One region of the Streptomyces sp. NPDC048337 genome, then DNA from elsewhere that is predicted to be linked to it. Evidence: riboswitches for the same ligand, from Rfam matches in the RefSeq annotation. Region 1 holds a riboswitch; the other holds the start of a gene.
What was found. A riboswitch is a leader RNA that binds a small molecule or an ion and turns the genes downstream of it on or off. The one in region 1 is predicted to bind glycine.
Positions count from the first base shown of each region.

Region 2: another riboswitch for glycine. It lies ahead of gcvP (aminomethyl-transferring glycine dehydrogenase); the one in region 1 lies ahead of gcvT (glycine cleavage system aminomethyltransferase GcvT).

Region 1 is NZ_JBICYR010000016.1:74,521-82,232, reverse strand. It holds gene glyA (serine hydroxymethyltransferase) at 1-323, opposite strand, end outside; gene gcvH (glycine cleavage system protein GcvH) at 338-721, opposite strand; gene gcvT (glycine cleavage system aminomethyltransferase GcvT) at 802-1,917, opposite strand; glycine riboswitch at 2,084-2,187, opposite strand; gene ACGFYU_RS24410 (AAA family ATPase) at 2,393-3,070, shown strand; gene ACGFYU_RS24405 (enhanced serine sensitivity protein SseB) at 3,321-4,064, shown strand; gene ACGFYU_RS24400 (enhanced serine sensitivity protein SseB C-terminal domain-containing protein) at 4,127-4,867, shown strand; gene ACGFYU_RS24395 (ABC transporter permease) at 5,300-6,295, shown strand; gene ACGFYU_RS24390 (ABC transporter substrate-binding protein) at 6,378-7,712, shown strand, end outside.
Region 2 is NZ_JBICYR010000002.1:6,107-13,818, reverse strand. It holds gene gcvP (aminomethyl-transferring glycine dehydrogenase) at 1-2,600, opposite strand, end outside; glycine riboswitch at 2,798-2,896, opposite strand; gene ACGFYU_RS03125 (PRC-barrel domain-containing protein) at 3,009-3,377, shown strand; gene ACGFYU_RS03120 (DNA polymerase IV) at 3,374-4,855, opposite strand; gene ACGFYU_RS03115 (MerR family transcriptional regulator) at 4,908-5,546, opposite strand; gene ACGFYU_RS03110 (bifunctional nuclease family protein) at 5,736-6,212, opposite strand; gene ACGFYU_RS03105 (MerR family transcriptional regulator) at 6,265-7,041, opposite strand; gene ACGFYU_RS03100 (FHA domain-containing protein) at 7,062-7,712, opposite strand, start outside.

The DNA.
Region 1 (7,712 bases):
GCGAACATCGCGGCGGCGTTGGCCTGCGCGCCCGAGTGCGGCTGCACGTTCGCGGCCTCGGCGCCGAACAGCGCCTTGATGCGGTCGATCGCGATCTGCTCGACCACGTCGACGTGCTCACAGCCGCCGTAGTAGCGACGGCCGGGGTAGCCCTCGGCGTACTTGTTGGTCAGGACCGAACCCTGGGCCTCCATGACGGCGACCGGAGCGAAGTTCTCCGACGCGATCATTTCCAGGGTCGACTGCTGGCGCACGAGTTCGGCGTCGACGGCGGCGGCGACGTCCGGGTCGAGCTCGTGGAGAGGGGTGTTCAGCACAGACATCAGGAGTCCCTGGGTCAGTTGTCGGAGTGGGTGAGCTTGGCGTACTCCTCGGCGGAGAGCAGGTCGGCCGGCTCCTCCGCGACGCGCACCTTGAACAGCCAGCCGCCCTCGAACGGGGCGGTGTTCACCAGCGACGGGTCGTCCACGACGTCCTGGTTGGACTCGACGACCTCACCGGTGACGGGGGAGTACAGGTCGCTGACCGACTTGGTCGACTCCAGCTCGCCGCAGGTCTCGCCCGCGGTCACCGTGTCGCCTACCTCGGGGAGCTGGGCGTAGACGACGTCACCGAGCGCGTTGGCCGCGAACTCCGTGATGCCGACCGTCGCGACGCCGCCCTCGGCGTCCGACAGCCACTCGTGCTCCTTGCTGTAACGCAGCTGCTGGGGGTTGCTCATGGCCTGATTCTCCTGGATGCGGGGGAGTGGATACGAACAGGGGTCTTGCGGGCTGAGACGGTTCGAGCGCGGTACGAGGATTACTTCTGCCGCTTGTAGAACGGCAGGGCCACGACCTCGTACGGCTCATGCGTACCGCGAATGTCGACGCCGACGCCGGAGGTGCCGGGCGCGGCGTGCGCCGCGTCCACGTACGCCATCGCGATCGGCTTGCCCAGCGTCGGGGACGGGGCGCCGGAGGTGACCTCGCCGATGACCTGGCCGTCGGCGACGACCGGGAAGCCGGCGCGCGGGACGCGGCGGCCCTCGGCGACCAGGCCGACCAGCTTGCGCGGCGGGTTGCCCGCGGCGCGCTCGGCGGCCGCCTCCAGGGCGGCGCGGCCGATGAAGTCGCCCTCCTTCTCGAACTTCACGACCCGGCCCAGACCGGCGTCGAAGGGCGTGAGGGAGGTGCTCAGCTCGTGCCCGTACAGCGGCATGCCCGCTTCCAGGCGCAGGGTGTCGCGGCAGGACAGGCCGGCCGGGACCAGGCCCACGCCCTCGCCGGCCTTGGTCAGCGCCTGCCACAGCTCCACGGCGTGCTCGGGGGAGACGAACAGCTCGAAGCCGTCCTCGCCCGTGTAGCCGGTACGGGCGATCAGCGCGGGCACGCCCGCGACGGTGCCCGGCAGACCCGCGTAGTACTTGAGGCCGTCCAGGTCGGCGTCGGTGAGGGAGGCGAGGATGCCGGGGGACTCGGGGCCCTGGACGGCGATCAGCGCGTACGCGTCGCGGTCGTCGCGGACCTCGGTGTCGAAGCCGGCGGCGCGCTCGGTGAGGGCGTCGAGGACCACCTGGGCGTTGGAGGCGTTGGCGACGACCATGTACTCGGTCTCGCCCAGGCGGTAGACGATCAGGTCGTCGACGATCCCGCCGTCCTCCTGGCAGATGTGCGTGTACCGGGCCCGGCCGACGCCGACGGTGGAGATGTTGCCGACCAGCGCGTAGTCCAGGGCCTTGACGGCCTCCGGGCCGGTCAGGGTGATCTCGCCCATGTGGGAAAGGTCGAAGAGGCCGGCCTTGGTGCGTACGGCGTTGTGCTCGTCGCGCTCGCTCGCGTACCGCAGCGGCATGTCCCAGCCCGCGAAGTCGGTCATGGTCGCACCGAGCGAACGGTGCACCGCATCGAGGGCGGTCAGACGGGGGGCAGTGCTCATGGGTGTGGCTCCCGGGTCCCAGGGCATGACATGACGAGGAGGGTCCTCCCCATCTGTCATCGGAACCTGAGAGGTTCGCCGAGAGTGCCCCCGATCAGACAGGGGTCCCCGGCTTGCACCTTGGGTGGAGCTGTTGCACGTCGCAGAGCTCGCTTTTCAGATCTGCCTCATCCACGCGGTACGGGGCCTGAGAGATTCAAGGGAGGTTCTTGCTCCTTCGGCGCCCGAGCACGGCCTTGCGGCGTGCCGGGACTCTCCCGCGCGGATTCAAGCGGCCGGTATGCAGTTGGTCCAGATGGCGCACATCATTGCACGCCACCGCGGTGATCGGGGGTGGGGGTCCGAAGGTTCGTGCGGATCTCGAGCGGGCAGACCGGAACCGGGGCCCCCGGATTACCGTCTCTTTACACTCAGTGGGCAAGGGTCCTTGGGACCCGATTCGGGGGAGGCGAACACTGTGCGGAGATTCGGAGTGGTGGCGACAACGCCGGGGACCGTGGACGCGGTGCCGGTGCAGCGGAGCGGCGCGGGTGCGGCCGCGGCCGCCGCCGGCGCGCGGGGCCGCCGTGGGCCGGCCGGTCCGGTCCGCGACCTGCGCGGGCCCGGCGTGCGTGGCCCGCGGCGGCTGGGCTTCGCCGCGGGGGACATCGTGGTGGTGTCCGGGCTGCCGGGCGGCGGCAAGAGCACGCTGATCAAGCGGGCGGCGGCCGAGGGCGGGGCGATCGACTCCCAGGACACGCGCGAGCGCTGGGAGCGCCGGATGCCGGGGGCGCTGCCGTACGCCGTCTACCGCCCGCTGGTCCGCGCCGCCCACTACTGGGGGCTGTGGCGCACCCTGCGCTCCGGCGCCTCGGTCGTCGTCCACGACTGCGGTACGCAGACCTGGGTGCGGAGCCTGCTCGCGGCGGCCGCGCGCCGCCGGGGCCGTGCGCTGCACCTGCTCCTCCTGGACACCAGCCCCGAGGAGGCCCTGTCCGGCCAGGCGGCGCGGGGCCGCCGGGTCTCCTCCTACGCCTTCGCCCGCCACCGGGGCGCGGTGGCCCGCCTCCTGCGCGACGCGGAATCGGGCCGCCCCCCGGCCGGCTGCGCCTCGGCCACCCTCCTGGACCGCCGCTCGGCGGCCGCGGTGACGCACATCGCGTTCCACGTTTGAGCGCCGTTGCCGGGGGCTCCGCCCCAGACGACGCGCCTCAAACGCCGGCGAGGCTGGATGTGGCTGCTGCCGTCCGCTGGGCGTGGGGCCGAGCCCCGGTCTATTGGCCGCACCTGTGCACTCAGGCGGGCAAAACCCAGCCTCGCCGGCGTTTGAGGCGCGGGGTCTGGGGCGGAGCCCCAGGAAGTGGCGCCGCACCCGGGCCGATAGCCTCTCCACCTACATCGGCGGGAAGCGAAGGCAGGGGCACATGCACAGCGGCGGCTGGCCGGGGAATGAGCTGGAGCAGGTGCTCGGGGCGGCGCTCGGGCAGCCGGACGCCGGCGGGCGGATCCTCGAGGTCCTCGGGCGGAGCCGGCTGTGGGTGCCCCTGCCCGCCGGCGGCTCCCCCGAGCAGGGCGGCACCGAGGGCCTGACCCTGCCCACCATGGAGATCGGCGGCGCGGCGTACGTCCCGGTGTACAGCTCCGAGGCCCAGTTCCACGCCTGCGTCGGCCCCGGCATGGACTTCGCGGTGGCACCCGCCGTCGAGTTCGCCCGCGGCCTGCCCCCGCAGCTCGGCATCGCGCTCAACCCCGAGGGCGCCGTCGGCCTCCCGCTCCCCCCGCCCGCCGTGGCGGAGCTGTGCCGCACCGGTCGGACCCCCCTCGACGGCCCGACCACCGGCGGCCGCGTGCGGCTCTACGAGCCCGACTGGCAGGAAGACCCGGTGGACTTCCTGGCCGCCGCCGCCGAGGAGTTCCGCTCCACCGGCGTGGTCGCCGCCGCCCACCGCTGCCTCGCCAGCGTCGAGGGAGGGGCGCCGGAACTGTTCGTCGCTGTCCGCCTGCTGGGATGGGAGCCCGAGATGCGAAACGCCCCGATGGACGCGCTCGGCCGCGCCCTGGCCCGCGTACCGGCGCCGTGGCCGGTGCAGTTGATCCTCCTGGACGCCGCCGAGGACCCGGTCACGGACTGGATTCGTGAGCGCGTACGCCCCTTCTACCTCCCGTAGCGCCGCTTAAGCTGGACGGGACGTGTGGACGACGGGCGGACGAAGACGAAGAGGGGTACCGGGTGAGTGCGTCAGGCACGGCCGCGGCCGGGCAGGTCGAGCACATGCTGCGCCAGGTGACTCCGGGGCGCTATGAGGGATACGAGTCGCTTCTGCACGCCCTCGGCGAGGGCCGCCTGTGGATGCTGCTCTGGCAGGGGCAGTCGGGCTCACCGGACGCCCAGTACGGCGGCATGGAGGTCGAGGGCCTCGGGTACGCGCCCTGCGTGACCTCCCCGCAGGAACTGGCCGCCAGCGGCTGGAACCGCGGCTACGAGGTCGTCACCGGGCGGGACATCGCCCGCGCGCTCTACCCCGACCGCTGGGGCCTGTGGCTGAACCCGCACGCCCAGGGCGGCGGCCTCGGCATCCCCTGGGCGGACCTGCGCCGGATCGCGACCGGCCTGGACCGGATGCCGGCCGGACCGCTGCGGCTCTCCGAGCCCGCCATCGAGCTCCCGCAGTTCTACGGGCTGCTGACCCAGCACGCCCACCGCACCCCGGCCGTCCGGTCGCTGCGCCGCGCCTGGGTGCAGCCCGCGCTCGGCTCCCCGTACCTCGCCGTCGGGCTCGACCTCTACGACGCCTCCGCGCCGGCGCTGGAATCCGTACGGGAGATGATGCGGCAGTCGGTCGGCGCGGTCCCCGAGGGCGTTCCCGTGTGCACGGTCGCCCTGGCGGACGAGCACGACCCGGTGGCGATGTGGCTGCGCGCGCAGACCCGCCCCTTCTACGACCGCGAGGGCCAGGCTCCCGCCTACTGAGCAGCTCCTGCGGGCATATCCGCATACTGAGACATTCATCTCGAAGGCCGCACCGGACCCACCGGTGCGGCCTTCGGCATATCCGCCGAATCCACCCAAGAACCGTGCCTGAAATGGCAGTTGGGCCGGATGTCCGTTCCGGGCCGAAGGGGCACTGTTTCACCGCTCACCAGAGCGCGCGGTTCGGATAACGGAAGGTGTAGACGCAGATCACGGTTGCGCATCACATCACCGGCAGGTCTGGCGGGCGATTGAGAGGCCGTTGAAGACTCCCCCCACCGAAGGCCGGTCAATCCCGCAAGCACCAGCTCTTCACGTGCACTTCAGGCGCATTTCGCGCCAATCGCACCATCAGCGACGCCGAAAGAACCAAAGCCGCCACAGCGGCGGGCATGGGCCGGCCACCGTCGGCCGAGAGGGGTCCCCACCACGATGACGGCACCACTGCACGACACCAGCGAGGCCGAGCCCGCGGCCGTGGCCGCCCCCGACGCTCCGCAGAAGGCGATCGAGGGCCGCTCGCCGTGGCAGATCGCCTGGCTGCGCCTCAAGCGTGACAAGGTCGCCCTGGCCGGCGGTGTCGTCGTGCTCCTCCTGATCCTCGTCGCGATCTTCGCGCCGCTGATCGTCAAGGCCTTCGGCCACCCGCCGGAGGAGCTGCACGAGGACCTGCTGGACCCGCTCCTCGGCCTGCCGGCCGGCGACTGGGGCGGCATGAGCGGCGACTTCCTGCTGGGCATCGAGCCGGTCAACGGCCGCGACGTCTTCAGCCGGATCGTCTACGGCGCCCGGATCTCGCTCCTGGTGGCCTTCCTGTCCGCCTTCGTCGCGGTCTCGCTGGGCACCTTCTTCGGCATCATCGCCGGCTACTTCGGAGGCTGGATCGACGCCGCCATCAGCCGCGTCATGGACCTGCTGCTGGCCTTCCCGCAGCTGCTGTTCATCATCGCGCTGATCTCCGTCATCCCCAGCAAGCTGTGGGGTTTCGAGGGATCGGGCCTGCGCATCGCCGTACTGGTGCTGGTGATCGGCTTCTTCGGCTGGCCGTACATCGGCCGCATCGTCCGCGGGCAGACCCTGTCGCTGCGCGAGCGCGAGTACGTCGAAGCCGCGCGCAGCCTCGGCGCGGGCCGCATGTACATCCTCTTCCGCGAACTGCTCCCGAATCTGGTGGCGCCCATCACCGTCTACTCGACGCTGATGATCCCCACCAACGTGCTGACCGAGGCCGCCCTGAGCTTCCTCGGAGTCGGCGTCAAGCCGCCCACGCCGTCCTGGGGAGAGACCCTCTCCACGGCCGTGCGGACCTACGAGGACGATCCGCTGTTCATGATCTTCCCCGGCGTAGCGATCTTCATCACCGTGCTGGCCTTCAACCTCTTCGGCGACGGCGTCCGTGACGCCCTCGACCCGAAGGGCTCCCGCTAGCCATCGCAGGGCACACCAGGAACCGGCTTCGAGCCGTAAGCACACCGGAACACCGGTACTACAACGGAGGGTTGCGAGCATCGTGACTACCCATCGCACGTCGAAGCGCAGACTGGCCGCCGGCACCGCCGTCGTGCTCGCGGCCATGCTGACCGCGACCGCCTGTGGCGGCAACGACAAGAAGGACGAGAAGGCGGGCGCCTCGGGCGGCTTCAACGCCGGCATAGGCAAGGTCGCCAACGCGTCGGACAAGAAGGGCGGCGAGCTCAAGTTCGTCGGCACCCAGGAGGCCGACTCGTGGGACCCGCAGCGCGGCTACTACGGCTTCGTGTGGGACTTCCAGCGCTACTACACCCGGCAGCTGGTGAGCTACAAGGCTGCCCCGGGTGAGCAGAGCACCGACCTGGTGCCCGACCTCGCCACCGCCAAGGCCGAGATCAGCGATGGCGGCAAGACGTACAAGTACACCCTCAAGGACAACGTGACCTGGGAGGACGGCACCCCCGTCACCGCCCAGGACGTGAAGTACGGCATCGAGCGCACCTGGGCCCAGGACGTCATCTCCGGCGGCCCGGTCTACCTGATGCAGGTCCTGGACCCGAAGACCGAGTACCCGGGCCCGTACAAGGACACCGCCCCGGACAAGCTCGGCCTCAAGGCGATCGAGACCCCGGACGCGAAGACCATCATCTTCAAGCTCCCGCAGCCCAACGGTGACTTCGAGCAGATGCTGGCCATGCCGGCGGCGAGCCCGGTCAAGCAGGAGAAGGACACCGCGGCCAAGTACGGCCTGAAGCCCTTCTCCAACGGCCCGTACAAGATCGACTCGTACGAGCCCAACAAAAGCATGAAGCTCTCGCGCAACGAGAACTGGAAGCCCGAGTCGGACACGATCCGCAAGGCGCTCCCGGACACCATCTCGGTCACGTTCATGGCGAACGCGGACGACATGGACAAGCGCCTGATGAACGGCGAATTCGACCTGGACATCAACGCGACCGGCATCGGCCAGGCGGCCCGCGCCACCGCGCTGAAGGACCACAAGGCGAACCTGGACAACGGCCAGACCGGCTTCATCCGGTACGCCGTCATGCCGACGACCGTCGCGCCCTTCGACAACATCGAGTGCCGCAAGGCCGTCATCTACGGTGCCGACCACAAGTCCCTGCAGACCGCCCGCGGCGGCCCGCAGGCCGGTGGTGACATCGCCCCCAACATGCTCCCGCTGGGCATCAAGGGCTCGGACGCCTCGTACGACCCCTACGAGGTCCTGAAGAACGACGGCAAGCCGAACGTCGAGAAGGCCAAGGCCGCCCTGAAGGCCTGTGGCAAGGAGAGCGGCTTCAAGACCACCATCGCGGTCCGCAACAACAAGCCGGTCGAGATCGCCACGGCCGTCTCGCTCCAGAACGCCCTG
Region 2 (7,712 bases), on a different contig from region 1:
GCGAGGTCCTCGGACTCCGTCGGCTCGATCATCAGCGTGCCGGCGACCGGGAAGGACATGGTCGGGGCGTGGAAGCCGTAGTCGATCAGACGCTTGGCGATGTCGTCCACGCTCACGCCCGTCGCCTTCGACAGCGGACGCAGGTCGATGATGCACTCGTGCGCGACCAGGTTGCCCGGGCCGGTGTAGAGCACCGGGTAGTGCGGCTCCAGGCGCTTGGCGATGTAGTTGGCTCCGAGCACCGCGACCTGGGTGGCGCGCTTGAGGCCCTCGCCGCCCATGAGGCGCACGTACGACCAGGAGATCGGCAGGATGCCCGCCGAGCCCCACGGAGCGGCCGAGATCGGGCCGACGCCCGTCTGCGGACCTGCCGTCGGCTGGAGCGGGTGGTTCGGCAGGTACGGGGCCAGGTGCGCCCGGACACCGACCGGGCCGACGCCCGGGCCGCCGCCGCCGTGCGGGATGCAGAAGGTCTTGTGCAGGTTCAGGTGCGAGACGTCGCCGCCGAAGTGACCCGGCTTGGCCAGGCCCACCAGGGCGTTGAGGTTGGCGCCGTCCACGTAGACCTGGCCGCCGGCGTCGTGCACCTGGGCGCAGATGTCGGCGACGTGCTCCTCGAACACACCGTGCGTCGACGGGTAGGTGATCATCAGCACGGCGAGCTCGTCGCGGTACTGCTCGATCTTGGCGCGCAGGTCGGCCGCGTCCACCTCGCCGTCGTCGGCGGTCTTGACGACGACGACCTTCATGCCGGCCATCACGGCGCTGGCGGCGTTGGTGCCGTGCGCGGAGGACGGGATGAGGCAGACGGTGCGCTGCTCGTCGCCGTTGGCGCGGTGGTAGGCGCGTACGGCCAGCAGACCGGCCAGCTCACCCTGGGACCCGGCGTTGGGCTGGATGGAGACCTTGTCGTAGCCGGTGACCTCGCAGAGACGTTCCTCCAGCTCGTTGATGAGCGTGAGGTAGCCCTCGGCCTGCGCCACCGGGGCGAAGGGGTGCAGCTGGCCGAATTCGGGCCAGGTCACCGGCTCCATCTCGGTGGTCGCGTTGAGCTTCATGGTGCAGGAGCCCAGCGGGATCATGCCGCGGTCCAGCGCGTAGTCCTTGTCCGAGAGCTTGCGCAGGTAGCGCAGCATCGCGGTCTCGGAGCGGTGCTGGTGGAAGACCGGGTGGGTCAGGTACGCGTCCGAGCGCAGCAGGCCCTCGGGCAGGGTGTCGGCCGTGGTCTCGTCGAGCGCCTCGATGTCCGCGGTGACCCCGAAGGCGGCCCAGACGGCCTCGATGTCGGCGCGCAGCGTGGTCTCGTCGCAGGAGACGGAGACGTGGTCCGCGTCGGCCTGGTACAGGTTGACCCCGCCCTCACGGGCGGCGGCCACGACCTCGGCCGCACGGCCCGGCACGCGGGCCGTGATCGTGTCGAAGTACGAGCCGTGCGCGATCTCCACGCCACCGGCCTTCAGGCCCGCGGCGAGCAGGGCCGCGTAGCGGTGGGTCCGGCGGGCGATCGTCCGCAGGCCGTCGGGGCCGTGGTAGACGGCGTACATGGCGGCCATGACGGCCAGCAGCACCTGCGCGGTACAGATGTTGCTGGTGGCCTTCTCGCGGCGGATGTGCTGCTCGCGGGTCTGCAGCGCCAGGCGGTACGCCTTGTTGCCGTCCGCGTCCACGGAGACGCCGACGAGGCGGCCCGGCAGCGAGCGGGCGTGCTTGGCCTGGACGGCCATGTAACCGGCGTGCGGTCCGCCGAAGCCCATCGGGACGCCGAAGCGCTGCGTGGTGCCCACCGCGATGTCCGCGCCCAGCTCGCCCGGGGAGGTCAGCAGGGTCAGGGCGAGCAGGTCCGCCGAGACGGTGACGATGGCACCGAGCTCGTGCGCCTGGTCGATGAGCGGCTTGATCTCCCGTACGGCACCGGAGGCGCCCGGGTACTGGATCAGGACGCCGAAGACGCCGCGCTCGGCGATCTCGGCCGGGATGCCCTCGCTCAGGTCGGCGACGACGACCTCGACACCGGTCGGCTCGGCGCGGGTCTCGATCACGGCGATCGTCTGCGGCAGGGCGTCGGCGTCGATCAGGAACACGCCCCCCTTGACCTTGCCCACGCGGCGGGCGAGCGACATGGCTTCGGCGGCCGCGGTGCCCTCGTCGAGCAGCGAGGCACCGGAGGTCGGCAGCCCGGTGAGGTCGGCGACCAGGGTCTGGAAGTTCAGCAGCGCCTCGAGGCGGCCCTGGGAGATCTCCGGCTGGTACGGGGTGTAGGCCGTGTACCAGGCCGGGTTCTCCATGACGTTGCGGAGGATCACCGGCGGCGTGAAGGTGCCGTAGTAGCCGAGACCGATCATCGAGGTGAGGACCTGGTTGCGGTCGGCGAGCGAGCGCAGCTCGGCCAGCACCTCGGCCTCGGTCCGCGCCTCGGGCAGGTTCAGCGCTTCCGCGGTCTTGATGACATCCGGCACCGCGGCGGCGGTCAGCTCGTCCAGGGAGCCGTAGCCCACATGGGCGAGCATCTTCGCCTGCGCCTCGGCATCCGGGCCGATGTGGCGCTGCTCGAAGGGGATGCCTCGCTCCAGCTGGGAGAGCGGAATGCGGTTGGCGGTCATGTTGGGAGGCCTCCTGGTCGTATGACCTGCGAGGGGCACCACGGCGCGGGCACCCGGACGGCCTCCCCCTCTGTCATCTCAACCTGAGAGTTTCACCGGGCCCCACAGGGGTTGCCTGTGCGGTCCGGCTTTCACCGTCGGTGAGGAGGGGAACCGGCACTGCGCGCCCGGTACCCGCCCCTGCTTTCCAGAGTGGCCTCGTCCGTGCGGTACGTATGCCTGAGAGATTCCGGGGAGGATTTGCTCCTTCGGCGCCTCCGTCACGCTCACTCGGAGGACTCTCCCGCACAGGGTCGACAGCCATCACCCAGCCTACCAGCGAGGATCTGGGCACTCCCCGAGTGGCCTGCTTTCCCGATATGCACTTCTGTAGTGCTTACGGAGGAGTTGCGACCATTTGGAGGGACCGTGCAGACCGACATCGATCCGCGCAGCCTGATCGGCCGCAAGGCGTTCGACCGCAACGGCACCAAGATCGGCACCGTCGACGAGGTCTACCTCGACGACGCCACCGGCGTCCCGGAATGGGCCGCCGTGCGCACGGGCCTGTTCAGCCGGGACGCCTTCGTGCCGCTGGAGCCCAGCGAGCTGGTGGGCGACACCCTTCGGGTGCCCTTCGACCGCTCCTTGATCAAGGAAGCCCCCGACTTCGGTGTCGGCCGTCACCTCTCCCCCGAACAGGAACTGCAGCTGTACCACCACTACGGCCTGGACGTGACCCTCCCGACCGACTTCCAGCACGACTTCGGCCGCCTGGCGGGCGACGACAGCACCTAGTAGGGAGCGTCCGCCCCCGCGTCCCCCACCAGCGGCAGCGGATCGGACGGCTCGAGGTCGGGGTCGTCCACCCGGAAGGTCCGCACCCGGCCGGGCGGCGATCCGGGCTGCTCGAACCGTACGGTCACCCGCCCGACGCCGCTGCCCTGCACCCACCCGGGCCCGTACACCGCATGCCGTACGTCGCTCCCGGCCGGCCACCGCCGCTCGGGAGCGGGCTCGGCCTCGCCGGGCGCCCCGGGCACGGTGCCCGGCGCCGGCGCCTGGTCCGGGGCCGTCCGGGCCTCTGAGCCCCCGCCCACCGCGACGGCCGTACCGCCCGGCTCCGAACCCTCCGGCCCGGGCCCCGCGCCGTCCCCGGCGGCCCCGGCGGCGGCCGTCTCGCCGTCCCCGTCCGCCTCGGCGGCCAGCGACTGGGCGAACAGGTCCTCCTGCGTGTAGTCCGCCAGGCCGGTCACCCCCACCCCCAGCAGCCGCACCCCGCCCGTGGTGTCCACACCCTCCAGCAGCCGCGCGGCGGCCTCCCGCACCACCGCCGGGTCGTCCGTGGGCCCCCGCAGGGTCTCCGACCGCGTCAGCGTGGAGAAGTCGTACCGCCGCACCTTCAGCACGATCGTGCGGCCCGAATGCCCCGACCCCCGCAGCCGCTGCACGCACCGGTCGGCGAGCCGCTGCACCTCGCCCCGGATCCGCACCCGGTCGTGCAGGTCCACGTCGAAGGTGTCCTCCACCGACACCGATTTCGCGTCCCGCTCCGCGACCACCGGCCGGTCGTCCAGCCCCAGCGCCATCCGGTACAGCCCCACGCCGTGCGAGCGCCCCAGCATGCGGACCAGCTCGTCCTCTCCGGCCTCCGCCAGCTCCCCCACCGTGTGGATCCCGGCACGGCGCAGGTGCTCACCCGTGGCCGGCCCCACGCCGGGCAGGGTGCGCACCGACATGGGCGCCAGCAGCTCCCGCTCGGTGCCCGGCTCGATCAGCAGCAGACCGGCCGGCTTGGCCTCCTCGGACGCCACCTTGGCCAGCATCTTCGACCCGGCCAGGCCCACCGACCCGCTGAGCCCCGTGGCGGCCCGGATGTCCGCCCGCAGCCGCTCCCCCGTCGCCCGGGCCGTCTCCGAGTCGAAGGCGGTCCCGCCCGCCTCCAGGTCCACGAAGGCCTCGTCCAGGCTCAGGGGCTCCACCAGCGGCGACAGCTCCCGCAGCAGCGCCATCACCACGTCGCTGACCTCGCGGTAGAGGCTGAAGCGGGGGATCAGATACGCGCCGTTCGGGCAGAGCCGCCGCGCCTGCGCCATCGGCATCGCCGAATGCACCCCGAAGCGCCTGGCCTCGTACGAGGCGGTGGCGACGACCCCGCGCGGCCCGAGCCCGCCGACGATGACGGCCTTGCCGCGCAGGCTGGGCTTCGACGCCTGCTCTACGGAGGCGTAGAAGGCGTCCATGTCCAGATGCAGGATGGTCGGCGCGGCTCTCACACCCCGATGCTGCCTTACGCCACTGACAACGGGGTGATCTTCGGCCCGCGGGTCAGACGGCCCGGTTCCGGCGGGCGGCCAGCTCGTCGGTCGGGTTGTGCCCGATCAGGGTCTCGCCGGTGTCCACGCGCTCCCCGTGCAGCTGCGACAGCGCGCTCTCGACGTCGCGCCAGACCACGCCCACGGCGATGCCGAAGACGCCCTGCCCGCCCTGGAGCAGGCTCACGACCTGGTCCGGCGAGGTGCACTCGTACACGGTGGCGCCGTCGCTCATCAGCGTCATCCGCTCGAGGTCGGAGAATCCGCGGTCCCGCAGGTGCTGCACGGCGGTGCGGATGTTCTGCAGCGCCACCCCGGTGTCCAGGAAGCGCTTGACGATCTTGAGGACGACGACGTCCCGGAAGCTGTACAACCGCTGGGTACCCGAACCGTACGCGGGCCGCACGCTGGGCTCCACCAGCCCGGTCCGCGCCCAGTAGTCGAGCTGCCGGTAGGTGATGCCGGCCGCGGCGCACGCCGTCGGCCCGCGGTAGCCGATCTGCTCGGGCGCCGGGTCACCGCCCACCGGTCCGACCGGCGTCGACTCCGGCTGACGGCGCGCGGAACCGGCCGCGCTGCCGTGCAGCGGGTACGGTCCACCGTCACTCCGTACGGGGATGCCCCCGGTCGTACCGTCGCCCGTGATCCTCACGCCGACCCTCCGTCCTTGACCTGCCACCTTGAAGGTAGGCAGTCACCAGGGGTGCGTCAACGATCGCCACACTCGGCACGCCGAGTGATAATCACCCTGAGAGTGGTTTCCCGTATCCCTTTGCGGGGAAAGGCTACTCGAATGGGCTGACAGTTCCCCGTGGACGACGCGGCCGACTCGGCCGGCGGCTCACTGCTGCGGGCCGGTGCCGAAGTCCTCGGGCGAGATCTGATCGAGGAACTCGCGGAACTTCTCCACCTCGTCCTCCTGCTCGTCGGGAATGGCAATACCGGCGTCGTCGAGCACGCCGTCACTGCCGTAGATCGGCGTCCCCGTCCGCAGGGCCAGCGCTATGGCGTCGGAAGGACGCGCGCTCACCTCGACCCCGCTGGCGAAGACGAGCTCCGCGTAGAAGACGCCCTCCCGCAGATCCGTGATCCGGACCTCGGTGAGCTCCTCGCCGATCGCCTCCAGCACGTCCTTGAACAGGTCGTGCGTCAGCGGTCGGGCAGGGGCCATCCCCTGCTGCGCGAAGGCAATGGCGGTCGCCTCCCCTGGACCGATCCAGATGGGGAGGTACCGGTCGCCTCCCACTTCACGCAGGAGCACGATCGGTTGGTTGGAGGGCATTTCCACCCGGACACCCACAACGTCGAGCTCGTTCACACAGTAACCCTAGGACGTGCCCGGCCGGTTTGGGTAGTCGGGGCCCCCTCCATCACGGTAGACGCACCCCGAGGGCCGTCTGTACGAGCGCCTCGTGGAGCCGTACGGAGAGCCCGGCGAGCTCTTTCATGGTCGCTTCGGCATGTGCCCTGGTCTGGGGGTTGCGGTGCCGGCGCAGCGGTGCCACGACCTGCTCCACGAGGCCCGCCTCCCGGTCCGCGGCGGCCTTCATCGCGCGCAGGTGCCGCGGCTCCAGCCCGAACCGCCCCAGGTCGGCCACCAGCCGGGCCACGGTGACGGCCTCGGCGTCGAACCCGCCGCCCGGCGCCTCGGCGAGCAGCCCGTACGACTCCCACTCCACCAGCTGGACCTCGTCCACCTCGGCGGCCGCCAGCAGCTCCGCACGGCCCACGCGGGCCACGGTGGGCCGCTCCCGGCCCACCTCGCCGTAGACGGCCGCCGGGCTCGCGGGATCCACGGTATCCCCGTGCGCGGTGGGCGCCGGGATACGGATCTGCTCACCGCGGGCGAGCGCGTCGAGCTGCTCGCGGATGACCTTCAGCGGAAGGTAGTGATCGCGCTGAAGACGCAGGACACGGGCCAGCCGCTCCACGTCCTCGGCGCTGAACTTGCGATATCCGGACGGTGTGCGCCTGGGCTCGACGAGCCCCTCCGCCTCCAGGAACCGGATCTTCGAAATCGTGACTTCGGGGAACTCGTCACGCAGCGTGGTGAGCACCGTGCCGATGCTCACCAGCCGCCCGGCCGAGCCGGCGGTGCCGTTCGCAGCGCCGTTTCTTGGGGCACCGCCTGTCGGGGTGCGCAGCATGGGACCTTCCCTTGACGGGCTCAGACGCCCCGCAGGCTCGCGTAGAAGACCAGCCGGTACTTGCCGATCTGCACCTCGTCGCCGTTGTGCAGGGCGACGGAGTCGATCGGTTCGCGGTTCACATACGTGCCGTTGAGGCTGCCGACGTCGGAGACGGTGAAGCCGCCGTCCTGGCTCCTGCGGAATTCGACATGGCGCCGGGAGACGGTGACGTCGTCCAGGAAGATGTCGCTCTGCGGGTGCCGGCCCGCCGTGGTCAGCTCACCGTCCAGCAGGAAGCGGCTGCCCGAGTTGGGGCCGCGCCGCACGATGAGCAGGGCGGAACCCGGGGGCAGTGCCTCCACCGCGGCCTGGGCCTCGGGGGACAGCGAGGACGACACGTGCTGTTGTCCCGACACCTCGGCCTCGTAGGCCTCGAGGCCCGAGATCGAGATGGTGGACGTGGTCTCCGAGGCACGCTCCGGCGTCAGACCCGCCCGCAGCGGCGCCCCGCAGTTGGAGCAGAAGCGACTGGCCGCATCGCTGCGGTGTCCGCACCTGCTGCAAATCTGCTCGGCCGACATGGACGGCTCCTCGCGCCGCGGCTGCCCCGCGGAGGCATTGGTGGCATACGGGTCGGGGACAAACCCTCCACCCGTACTTGAGGTTGATGGTTCACCGAAACCTATGCG